3 regions of the Escherichia marmotae genome follow, and region 3 is predicted to be linked to each of the others. Evidence: predicted binding sites of a transcription regulator. Region 3 holds the regulator's gene; each other region holds the start of a gene.

Region 1 (4,330 bases), 780 kb from region 3:
ATACTGACATTACTGCGCAACGCGGAATATTGTTCGTTCATATGACCCCAGACACCCCATCTTATCGTTTGATAGCCCTGTATCCTTCACGTCGCATTGGCGCGAATATGCTCGGGCTTTGCTTTTCGTCGTCTTTTATAAAGCCACGTAAACGCGGTGACGTCAAATGCTGCGAAATCGCTTCAGCAAACGAATAAATAGCAGGGATTTACGCCATTAAATTCACGACGTTTTAAATAAGCGTAACTTATGGGAATGTTAAAAATTCGCCTCGCGTAACACCAAATACGTAGGTCGGATAAGATGCGTAAGCATCGCATCCGACATTATTGCGACGCTGGAGTTTGGCAGCAGTGCCGGATGCGGCGCGAGCGCCTTATCCGGCCTACGGTTGGGCATCATTTGATTCACTGTAGATCGGATAAGATGCGTAAGCATCACATCCGACATTACTGCGGTGCTGGAGTTTGGTAGCAGTGCCGGATGCGGTGCGAATGCTTTGTCCGGCCTACGGTTGGGCATCATTTGATTCACTGTAGGTCGGATAAGATGCGCAAGCATCGCATCCGACATTATTGCGGCGCTGGAGTTTGGCAGCAGTGCCGGATGCGGCGCGAGCGCCTTATCCGGCCTACGGTTGGGCATCATTTGATTCACTGTAGGTCGGATAAGATGCGTAAGCATCGCATCCGACATTATTGCGGCGCTGGAGTTTGGCAACAGTGCCGGATGCGGCGCGAGCGCCTTATCCGGCCTACGGTTGGGCATCATTTGATTCACTGTAGGTCGGATAAGATGCGTAAGCATCGCATCCGACATTATTGCGGCGCTGGAGTTTGGCAGCAGTGCCGGATGCGGCGCGAGCGCTTTGTCCGGCCTACGGTTGGGCATCATTTGATTCACTGTAGGTCGGATAAGATGCGTAAGCATCGCATCCGACATTATTGCGGCGCTGGAGTTTGGCAGCAGTGCCGGATGCGGCGCGAGCGCTTTGTCCGGCCTACGGTTGGGCATCATTTGATTCACTGTAGGTCGGATAAGATGCGTAAGCATCGCATCCGACATTATTGCGGCGCTGGAGTTTGGCAACAGTGCCGGATGCGGCGCGAGCGCCTTATCCGGCCTACGGTTGGGCATCATTTGATTCACTGTAGGTCGGATAAGATGCGTAAGCATCGCATCCGACATTATTGCGGCGCTGGAGTTTGGCAACAGTGCCGGATGCGGTGCGAATGCTTTGTCCGGCCTACGGTTGGGCATCATTTGAGTCACTGTAGGTCGGATAAGATGCGCAAGCATCACATCCGACATTACTGCGGCGCTGGAGTTTGGCAGCAGTGCCGGATGCGGCGCGAGCGCCTTATCCGGCCTACGGTTGGGCATCATTTGAGTCACTGTAGGTCGGATAAGATGCGCAAGCATCGCATCCGACATTACTGCGGTGCTGGAGTTTGGCAACAGTGCCGGATGCGGTGCGAGCGCTTTGTCCGACCTACGTTTTAATGCCAGCAAAAATGGTGAATCACCTGGGTGATCAACTCGCGGGTGGGTTTAATAAACCGTGTCTCCAGATATTCATCAGGCTGATGGGCTTGATTGATTGAACCTGGTCCTAACACCAGCGTCGGGCATAGCGTCTGAATAAACGGTGCTTCGGTACAGTAGTTCACCACTTCGGTCTGTGCGCCGAGCAATTTCTCAACCACTTCAACCAGTTGATGATTCGGCGGGCACTCATAACCAGGGATCGGCGGATGCAGCTCTTCGACCGTCAGACGACCCGGCCAGCGTTCGCTTACCGGTGCCAGCGCGTCGTTGAGCAAGCCGTTAAGTTCATTGAGCGTCATGCCAGGCAGCGGACGAATATCCATATGCAACTCACAGCAGGCGCAAATTCGGTTAGATGCGTCACCGCCGTGAATATGCCCGAGGTTGAGCGTGGGATACGGTACGGTAAACGCTTCATAGTGATAGCGTTCTTTAAGGTCGTCACGTAATTGTAAAATATGGCCGATGGCGTCATGCATCAGCTCGATGGCATTCACCCCGCGTGCCGGATCGCTGGAGTGCCCCGACTGACCCATAATGCGAATGGCGTTAGAAATATGGCCTTTATGTGCGCGTACCGGTTGCAGTGACGTCGGTTCGCCAATGATGGCGTAATCCGGGCGCAGGGCGGTGGTTTCGGCAAAATAACGCGCTCCGGCCATACTGGTTTCTTCATCGGCAGTCGCCAGAATGTAGAGCGGCTTTGCAAGCTTCGTGACGTCGACATCGCGTAGTGCATCAAGGATAAACGCAAAGAAGCCTTTCATGTCGGCGGTGCCCAGACCATAGAGCTTGCCGTCATGCTCAGTCAGCGTAAACGGATCGCGCGTCCAGCGCCCGTCATCAAACGGCACGGTATCGGTATGCCCCGCCAGCAACAAGCCGCCAGCGCCGTGTCCGCAACTTGCCAGCATATTAAATTTGTTGCGTGTTCCCGGCACGGGCTGCACTTCCACATTGAAGCCCAAATCTTTGAACCAACCCGCCAGCAGAGTGATTAAATCTGCATTGCTTTGATCGAGCGCTTCTTCCGTGGCGCTTATTGAAGGTGTGGCAATCAGAGCAAGGTAGATCTCGATAAATGGCGGTAATTTGTTTTTCATTGTTGACATACCTCTGGTCATGATAGTATCAATATTCATGCATTAATTGTGAATAAAAATACACTAACGTTGAGCGTAATAAAACCCACCAGCCGTAAGGTGAATGTTTTACGTTTAGCCAGGCAAACAGACATAAGAAGGTGAATAGCCCCGATGTTGAATACGCTGATTGTGGGTGCCAGTGGTTACGCTGGCGCAGAGCTAGTGACCTATGTAAATCGCCATCCGCATATGAACATAACCGCTTTGACTGTTTCAGCGCAAAGCAATGATGCGGGAAAGTTAATCTCCGATTTGCATCCGCAGCTCAAAGGCATCGTTGATCTGCCGCTGCAGCCGATGTCGGATATCAGCGAGTTTAGCCCAGGGGTGGATGTGGTGTTTCTCGCCACTGCCCATGAAGTTAGCCACGATTTAGCACCGCAGTTTCTTGATGCAGGCTGTGTGGTATTCGACCTTTCCGGCGTATTCCGCGTTAACGACGCCGCCTTCTATGAAAAATATTACGGCTTTACCCATCAATACCCGGAACTGCTGGAGCAAGCCGCTTATGGTCTGGCGGAGTGGTGCGGCAATAAATTAAAAGAAGCGAATTTGATTGCGGTGCCGGGGTGTTACCCGACGGCAGCGCAGTTGGCGCTTAAACCGTTGATTGATGCCGATCTTCTAGATCTCAATCAGTGGCCGGTCATCAACGCCACCAGCGGTGTAAGCGGTGCAGGACGTAAGGCAGCGATTTCTAACAGCTTTTGTGAAGTCAGCCTGCAACCATACGGTGTCTTTACCCATCGCCATCAACCGGAGATCGCTACACACCTTGGTGCTGACGTGATCTTCACCCCGCATCTGGGCAATTTCCCGCGCGGCATTCTGGAAACGATTACCTGCCGTCTGAAACCGGGCGTGACCCAGGCGCAAGTAGCACAAGTGTTGCAACAGGCATATGCGCATAAACCGCTGGTACGGTTGTATGACAAAGGCGTTCCGGCGCTGAAAAACGTTGTCGGGCTACCGTTCTGCGATATCGGTTTTGCCGTTCAGGGCGAGCATCTGATTGTGGTGGCGACCGAAGACAACTTATTGAAAGGTGCGGCGGCACAGGCAATCCAGTGTGCCAATATTCGTTTCGGCTATGCGGAAACGCAGTCTCTTATTTAAGGGTGCAATGATGAATCCATTAATTATCAAACTGGGCGGCGTATTGCTGGATAGTGAAGAGGCGCTGGAACGGCTGTTTAGCGCACTGGTGAATTATCGCGAGTCTCATCAGCGTCCGTTGGTGATTGTTCACGGCGGCGGCTGCGTGGTGGATGAGTTGATGAAAGGGTTGAATCTGCCGGTGAAAAAGAAAAACGGCCTGCGCGTGACGCCTGCGGATCAGATAGACATTATCACTGGCGCACTGGCGGGAACGGCAAATAAAACCCTGCTGGCGTGGGCGAAGAAACATCAGATTGCTGCTGTGGGGCTGTTTCTCGGTGATGGCGACAGCGTCAAAGTGACCCAGCTCGATGAAGAGTTGGGCCATGTTGGACTGGCGCAGCCAGGTTCGCCTAAGCTTATCAACACGTTGCTGGAAAACGGTTATTTGCCGGTGGTCAGCTCTATTGGTGTGACGGACGAAGGGCAACTGATGAACGTCAATGCTGACCAGGCCGCGACGGCACTGGCGGCAACGC
Region 2 (4,330 bases), 1.5 Mb from region 3:
ACATCGAAAAACGGATTTTACAGAGTGGCGAAGATTATATTGCGATGCTTGAGGAAGCTCTTGCGGGTTACGGACGCTATCTGGATCTGCTGCAAGCGCGTGCCGAGCCGGATTTAATTATTCAGGCATTCAATGAATACCAGCTTTTGTGCGCCCTGCGGGAAGGGCCGTTTGGCGTAGCCGGGCTGAATGAGCGAATTGAGCAGTTTATGCAACAGAAGCGCAAAATCCATCGCCATCCGCACTCGCGTTGGTACGAAGGCAGGCCGGTGATGATTGCCCGCAATGACAGCGCCCTTGGGTTGTTTAATGGTGATATTGGTATTGCACTGGATCGCGGGCAAGGAACGCGCGTCTGGTTTGCAATGCCGGACGGTAATATCAAGTCAGTGCAACCAAGTCGTTTACCGGAACACGAAACCACGTGGGCGATGACGGTACATAAATCGCAGGGGTCTGAGTTCGACCATGCGGCGTTGATTTTGCCGAGCCAGCGCACGCCGGTCGTGACGCGAGAGCTGGTTTACACCGCAGTGACCCGTGCGCGTCGCCGTTTATCGTTGTATGCCGATGAGCGCATATTAAGTGCGGCAATCGCCACACGTACCGAGCGGCGTAGCGGACTGGCAGCGTTATTTAGTTCGCGGGGATAAACGCGAATGCCTGATGCGACGCATGCGCGTCTTATTATGCCCCCGGGCATTGCGCATATCGCATCCGACGATGAGCGTCAATGCCTGATGCGATGCTAGCGTGTTTATTATGCACCCGGGCATTGCGCATATCGCATCTGGCGATTTCAACCACTTACCCTAAATCCGCCATCAACGTCTTCGACTTGACGTAGGTCGGATAAGGCGTTCACGCCGCATCCGACGATGAGCGTCAATGCCTGATGCGATGCTAGCGTGTTTATCATGCCCCCGGAAATTGCGCATATCGCATCTGGCGATTTCAACCACTTACCCTAAATCCGCCATCAACGTCTTCGACTTGACGTAGGTCGGATAAGGCGTTCACGCCGCATCCGACGATGAGCGTCAATGCCTGATGCGATGCTAGCGTGTTTATTATGCACCCGGGCATTGCGCATATCGCATCTGGCGATTTTCATCGCTTACCCTAAATCCGCCATCAGCACTTTGGATTTACGCTGATAGTTGTACATCAGCTTTTTGCTCTCTGGCAGTGAATCAATATCCACCGGGGTAAAACCACGCTCCTGGAACCAGTGAATACTGCGCGTGGTCAGCACAAATAATTTGCTTAAGCCGCTTTGCCTGGCCTGGGCTGCGATACGCTCCAGCAGGACTTCACCACGGGAAGAACTGCGGTAATCCGGGTGTACCGCCACGCAGGCCATTTCGCCAATTTTCTCTTCCGGGAACGGATAGAGCGCAGCGCAGGCAATAGTTGTGTTATCGCGCTGAATAATGGTGAATTTGTCGATTTCCATCTCCAGTTGTTCCCGAGAACGACGCACCAGAATACCTTGCTGCTCCAGCGGGCGGATCAACTCCAGAATACCGCCGATATCATTGATTGTTGCGCGACGAATCTGCTCGGCGCTTTCCATCACAATTTGCGTACCGATACCGTCACGTGAGAACAGCTCTTGTAGCAGCGCGCCATCTTCCTGATAACTGATTAAATGACAGCGACGAACACCGCTGCGGCAAGCCTTCACTGCACCACGTAAAAAGCGCACCGTACCGGAGTTGTAATCGCCTTTCTCTTCCTGAGCTTCTACCCGCGATTGCGCTTCGTTGGGGAAAAGCTCGGAGACGATGTCACCGTCGTCATTGGTGACCCCCTGTGAAGAGCAAAAACCAATCATCTTCTCGGCTTTCAGCTTGATGGCGAGTTGAGTGGCAATCTCTTCCGAGGTCAGGTTAAAACTCTCGCCAGTGACCGAAACCGCCACCGGCCCCATCAGCACAATTGCACCGCTGTCCAGTTGGCGATGAATCGCTTCTTCGTCAATCCGCCGGATGCGCCCGCTATGACAGTAATCCACGCCGTCATCGACGCCCAGCGGCTGGGCAATAATAAAATTGCCACTGACGACGTTGATATGCGCTCCCTGCAATGGCGTGTTATTAAGGCTCATCGACAGGCGTGCAGTGATGTCCAGTTGTAATGTCCCCGCAGCCTGCTTCACCAGTTCCAGTGTTTTGGCGTCGGTCACACGTATATTTTTGTGATACAGCGGTTCGTGGCGATGCGCTGCCAGATTCGCATCTATTTGTGGACGCGCGCCATAGACCACGACCAGACGGATGCCGAGGCTGTGCAGCAACCCGATATCATTAACGATACTGGAGAAATTTTCATGCTCAATGGCTTCACCGCCGAGCATGATGACAAACGTTTTCCCCCGGTGGGTGTTGATATAGGGAACCGAATGGCGGAATCCCTCGACCAGCTCGGTTTTACGTTCCTTCACCACGGCACACCTCTTTGCATGATTATTCGAAATTAATGTATTTTTATTCTGTTTTTTTGCCGTGTGCAAGTGCAAATTTTATGCGTGAACATTTTTTTTATCAGTAATGCCGTGAATATAAAAAGAATGTTTACCGTTTTATAGATGACAGAATATGCGTCTTTCGCTAAAGTTTCCGGTCAAATTGGTCGTTTACTTGTTACACAGCTTAGATTTATTTGCTCGGGAGAGGCATGTCGGGATCCAACACTGCAATCAGCCGTCGTCGTTTACTGCAAGGCGCGGGTGCCATGTGGCTATTGAGCGTAAGTCAGGTGAGTCTGGCTGCGGTCAGTCAGGTCGTGGCGGTGCGCATCTGGCCTGCGTCCAGCTATACCCGTGTAACGGTAGAATCAAATCGTCAACTGAAATATAAGCAGTTTGCGTTGAGTAACCCTGAACGCGTGGTAGTGGATATCGAAGATGTAAACCTGAACTCGGTGCTTAAGGGGATGGTTGCGCAAATTCGTGCTGACGACCCGTTCATCAAGTCTGCACGCGTCGGGCAATTTGATCCGCAAACCGTGCGGATGGTTTTTGAGTTAAAGCAAAACGTAAAACCGCAGATGTTTGCCCTCGCGCCAGTTGCCGGGTTTAAAGAGCGTCTGGTGATGGATCTCTACCCGGTCAATGCCCAGGATATGCAGGATCCACTGTTGGCACTGCTGGAGGATTACAACAAAGGCGATCTCGAAAAGCAGGTGCCGCCTGCGCAGAGTGGCCCACAGCCTGGCAAGGCTGGGCGCGATCGTCCTATTGTCATCATGCTTGATCCGGGCCATGGCGGCGAAGACTCCGGCGCGGTGGGGAAATACAAAACGCGTGAAAAAGATGTGGTATTGCAAATTGCCCGCCGTCTGCGCTCTCTGATCGAGAAAGAGGGCAATATGAAGGTGTACATGACGCGTAATGAAGACATCTTCATTCCGTTGCAAGTGCGTGTAGCAAAAGCACAGAAACAACGTGCTGACCTTTTTGTTTCTATCCATGCAGATGCCTTTACCAGCCGCCAGCCGAGCGGTTCTTCCGTGTTTGCGCTTTCGACCAAAGGCGCGACCAGTACTGCGGCAAAATATCTGGCACAAACTCAGAACGCCTCGGATTTGATTGGTGGCGTGAGCAAAAGCGGTGACCGCTATGTCGACCACACCATGTTCGATATGGTGCAGTCGCTGACCATTGCCGACAGCCTGAAGTTTGGTAGGGCAGTCCTGAATAAACTTGGCAAAATCAACAAGCTGCATAAAAATCAGGTCGAGCAGGCCGGGTTTGCTGTACTGAAAGCGCCAGATATTCCATCTATTCTCGTCGAAACGGCGTTTATCAGTAACGTTGAGGAAGAGCGCAAACTGAAAACGGCGACTTTCCAGCAGGAAGTTGCAGAGTCTATCCTCGCGGGGATTAAAGCGTATTTTTCTGATGGGGCGACGCTGGCGAGAAGGGGATAGTAAAAAAGCGCTGAATAGCGCTTTTTTTATGGAAGAGCAGAAATAAAAAACACCCATAAGGGGGCTCCGGCATTGCCTTCAGACCCAACGGATCTATCCAGCTTACTGGATTCCCGTCAACATAAACATACGGATTCAAACCACCAGCCAGCTTCACCGGATCCTGCGTCAGATACCGCCCGGCACCCGGATCATAATATCTGTTCAGATTATAAAAGAACCCGGACTCCTCGTCCTCATACTGGCCCTGAAAGCGCAGCGGGTTGCGCACGTCAATTAAACGGTTGCCCGTGCGCTCATCCTCAAGGATTTCTTCGCTCAGCACCTTTCCGTAGGCGCTGTATTCACACTATTACTGATTATTTTTTAGATGATACGATGTGTCTATTATTTCCAT
Region 3 (4,330 bases):
AACATGGCGATGGTGAAGTCGTCGATAAAGCCTGGGGTGACCTGGTTCGACGCACCACGGCGCTGCAAGGAATGCGCAGCAACCTGAATATGGAATCTTCCCGCTGGGCACGCGCCAATCGACGTTTAAAAGCGATCAATACGCTGTCGCTGACGCTGATCACTCAGTCTTGCGAAACCTGGCTGATTCAGAATTCGCGCCCGGAATTGATCACAGATACTTTCCGCGAATTTTTTGACACGCCGGTAGAAACTGCGCAGGACGTCCATAAGCAGCTAAAGCGCCTGCGGAGAGTTATTGCCTGGACCGGGGAGCGCGAAACGCCCATCACCATTTATAGCTGGGTCGCGGCGGCAACGCGCTATCAGTTGCTCAAGCGAGGCGTCATCAGCAACACCAAAATCAACGCGACCGAAGAAGAGATCCTGCAAGGCGAGCCGGAAGTAAAAGTAGAGTCAGCCGAGCGTCATCATGCGATGGTCAATTTCTGGCGCACAACACTTTCCTGCATTCTGGGGACGCTGTTCTGGCTGTGGACCGGATGGACCTCTGGCAGTGGTGCAATGGTAATGATCGCAGTAGTGACCTCGCTGGCAATGCGTTTGCCTAATCCACGCATGGTAGCGATCGACTTTATCTACGGGACGCTGGCGGCGCTGCCGTTAGGGCTGCTCTACTTTTTGGTGATTATCCCCAATACCCAACAGAGTATGTTGCTGCTTTGCCTTAGTCTGGCGGTGCTGGGATTCTTCCTCGGTATCGAAGTGCAGAAACGGCGGCTGGGATCGATGGGGGCGTTAGCCAGTACCATTAACATTATTGTGCTGGATAACCCGATGACCTTTCAGTTCAGCCAGTTTCTCGACAGCGCGTTGGGGCAAATTGTCGGCTGTGTGCTGGCGTTTATTGTCATTCTTTTAGTGCGGGATAAATCGCGTGATCGAACCGGACGCGTACTGCTTAATCAGTTTGTTTCTGCTGCTGTTTCCGCAATGACCACCAATGTTGCGCGTCGTAAAGAGAACCATCTGCCGGCGCTTTATCAGCAGTTGTTTTTGCTGATGAATAAATTTCCCGGCGATTTACCGAAATTTCGCCTGGCGTTGACGATGATTATCGCACACCAGCGCCTGCGCGATGCGCCGATCCCGGTTAACGATGATTTATCGGCATTCCACCGACAAATGCGACGTACTGCGGACCACGTTATTTCTGCCCGTAGCGATGACAAACGCCGTCGTTACTTCGGGCAGTTGCTGGAAGAACTGGAGATTTACCAGGAAAAGTTACGCATCTGGCAAGCACCGCCGCAGGTTACAGAACCGGTGTATCGGCTTACCAGTATGCTCCATAAGTATCAACATGCGCTGACCGATAGTTAAGTCAAAACCGACGGCAAAAGGTGTCAGTTGATATTGCTGATATACTCCAAATTGCCTGATGCGCTACGCTTATCAGGCCTACAAAATTGCATTATATTGAATTTGCACACCCTGGTAGGCCGGATAAAGCGTTCACGCCGCATCCGACATCAACAACGCGCACTTTGTCAATCATCTGAGCCGACGCCAAAAGCGTCGGTTTTTTCATGGCTATACTTAGCGATGATCGGCAGAACTCGCCGCGAAACGTGATGGTGGCAACAGATGAATATCTATAGCTTTGATTTTGATGAGATTGAGAGTCAGGAGGACTTTTATCGCGACTTTCGCCAAACCTTTGGTCTGGCGAAAGATAAGGTACGCGATCTCGACTCTCTGTGGGATGTGTTAATGAACGATGTCCTGCCGCTACCGCTGGAGATTGAGTTTGTTCATCTGGGAGAGAAAACGCGTCGCCGTTTTGGCGCGTTAATACTGTTGTTTGATGAGGCAGAAGAAGAGCTGGAAGGACATTTGCGTTTTAATGTTCGCCATTAGCGCAAAAAAAAGCCTCCGAACCGGAGGCAATCTCGTCGGACAAGACGATGAGGGTTTATTTGTACAGTTCAGCCGTGGCGTGCCAGGTATCACCGCTACGAGCTTCAGTAATCTGGTAGGCCGTTGCGCCCTTCTCTTCCGCTTTTTTGTTCAGCATTTCACGCATATCCATCGGTGAAGAGGCAACGCCACTTACGGATACAGTACCGATAGCTTCACGATTTTGTGCTTGTGCAGCATCAATGGAATCGGCAGCGAATGCACCGAAAGAGAGAACAGAAAGTACGCTTAATGCAGCAACAGTGGTTTTGATTTTCATGATTTTTACCTCGACATAATCTTTTAGTTGGGTCTTTGTTTCGTGACCCATATCACAAAATCAAGTATACACTAATTATTGAACTAATTAATACCACGCTAACTGTTTCTATTGAATGTAAATTGTTAAAAAATTTTAACCTTTATAACAAATTGGAATTAAAAATAGGGTGATTTATAGTAAATAGCATTAATTTCAATAAGATATGTTTTTTTTGCATAATGTGCGTTTTTTACTTTATGTATTCGATGTGTGAATTTTTTGTCTCAAGAAACGCACTATTCGTTAAATAAATGGCAGGGAAAACAAGGGGGACAGGGGACTGCAACATTTTCCCCGCCGCCAGAAGCGACGGGGCAAGAGATTAAAGCTCCTGATCGAACAGCTCTAAGATCGCTTCATACAGGTCTTTGACGGTGAAACCTTTGGCAGGGGTGGTAAAGATGGTGTCATCACCAGCAATGGTGCCAAGAATACCTTCTGCTTTGCCCAAAGAGTCCAGCAGACGCGCAATTAACTGTGCCGCGCCGGGGCTGGTATGAATCACCACAACAGCGTCGTTGTAGTCGATATCCAGCACCAGATTTTTCAGCGGGCTGGACGTGGTTGGTACGCCCAGTTCAGCAGGTAGGCAGTAAACCATTTCCATTTTGGCATTGCGGGTACGTACAGCACCAAACTTGGTCAACATCCGCGAGACTTTAGACTGATTAATATTGTCAAAGCCTTGCTCCTGCAATGCGGCGACGATTTCGCCCTGGGAGCTAAATTTCTCTTCTTTAAGTAACGCTTTAAACGCTTTAACTAATTCTTCTTGCTTAGCCGAGCTTCGCATAAGTCACCCGATATGGTGGTTGATACAACATTATTGTGCATACAGATGAATTTTTATGCAAACAGTCTGCCCTGGAGAAGGCTGAAATAATGTTATGAAAGAGCGGGATTTTATCAAATTTCGTTATTGAGAAACATGCCTGTGTCACGGCGCGTAAATTTCGCTTAAAAGTAAATTAATTGTTATCAAATTGATATTGTTTTGGCTGAACGGTAGGGTATATTGTCACCACCTGTTGGAATGTAGCTCTGATGCATAAGCGGCTGTTAATTACGTAAGTTAGCTCCCTGATTACGTCAATTAAATGCATAAACGCCAAATTTGCGTGACTACACATTCTTGAGAAGTGGTCATTGTAAACTGTGAATTTGTGGATTAAGGTCGCGGCAGCGGAGCAACATATCTTAGTTTATCAATATAATAAGGAGTTTAGGATGAAAGTCGCAGTCCTCGGCGCTGCTGGTGGTATCGGCCAGGCGCTTGCATTACTGTTAAAAACCCAACTGCCTTCAGGTTCAGAACTCTCCCTGTATGATATCGCTCCAGTCACTCCCGGTGTGGCCGTCGATCTGAGCCATATCCCTACTGCTGTGAAAATCAAAGGTTTTTCTGGTGAAGATGCGACTCCGGCGCTGGAAGGTGCGGATGTTGTTCTTATTTCCGCTGGCGTAGCGCGTAAACCGGGTATGGATCGTTCCGACCTGTTTAACGTTAACGCTGGGATCGTGAAAAACCTGGTACAGCAAGTCGCGAAAACCTGCCCGAAAGCGTGCATTGGTATTATCACTAACCCGGTTAATACCACTGTGGCTATCGCTGCAGAAGTGCTGAAAAAAGCCGGTGTTTATGACAAAAACAAGCTGTTTGGCGTCACTACGCTGGATATCATTCGTTCCAACACCTTTGTTGCGGAACTGAAAGGCAAACAACCGGGTGATGTAGAAGTGCCGGTTATTGGCGGTCACTCTGGCGTTACCATTCTGCCGTTGCTGTCGCAGGTTCCTGGCGTCAGCTTTACCGAGCAAGAAGTGGTTGATCTGACCAAACGTATCCAGAACGCGGGTACTGAAGTGGTTGAAGCGAAAGCCGGTGGCGGGTCTGCAACTCTGTCTATGGGCCAGGCGGCTGCACGTTTTGGTCTGTCTCTGGTTCGTGCGCTGCAGGGCGAAAAAGGCGTAGTAGAGTGTGCCTATGTTGAAGGTGACGGTCAGTACGCACGTTTCTTCTCTCAACCGCTGCTGCTGGGTAAAAACGGCG

What was found. Region 3 encodes ArgR, which controls arginine synthesis, uptake and breakdown. Its sites were predicted from a motif close to ANTGAATAAAAATACANT; they were not measured.
Region 1: the regulator ArgR is predicted to act here: its motif matches at 2,699-2,716, upstream of argC (N-acetyl-gamma-glutamyl-phosphate reductase).
Region 2: the regulator ArgR is predicted to act here: its motif matches at 2,481-2,498, upstream of argA (amino-acid N-acetyltransferase).

Annotation. Positions count from the first base shown of each region.
Region 1 covers NZ_CP025979.1:3,500,778-3,505,107, forward strand. Annotated here, with positions in the region: gene ppc (phosphoenolpyruvate carboxylase) at 1-41, opposite strand, end outside; gene C1192_RS18020 (hypothetical protein) at 259-1,512, opposite strand; gene argE (acetylornithine deacetylase) at 1,500-2,651, opposite strand; gene argC (N-acetyl-gamma-glutamyl-phosphate reductase) at 2,805-3,809, shown strand; gene argB (acetylglutamate kinase) at 3,817-4,330, shown strand, end outside.
Region 2 covers NZ_CP025979.1:4,216,276-4,220,605, forward strand. Annotated here, with positions in the region: gene recD (exodeoxyribonuclease V subunit alpha) at 1-653, shown strand, start outside; gene argA (amino-acid N-acetyltransferase) at 1,118-2,449, opposite strand; gene amiC (N-acetylmuramoyl-L-alanine amidase AmiC) at 2,680-3,933, shown strand; gene C1192_RS25955 (RHS repeat-associated core domain-containing protein) at 3,887-4,258, opposite strand.
Region 3 covers NZ_CP025979.1:2,722,242-2,726,571, reverse strand. Annotated here, with positions in the region: gene aaeB (p-hydroxybenzoic acid efflux pump subunit AaeB) at 1-1,382, shown strand, start outside; gene C1192_RS14090 (barstar family protein) at 1,647-1,919, shown strand; gene yhcN (peroxide/acid stress response protein YhcN) at 1,975-2,238, opposite strand; gene argR (transcriptional regulator ArgR) at 2,603-3,073, opposite strand; gene mdh (malate dehydrogenase) at 3,508-4,330, shown strand, end outside.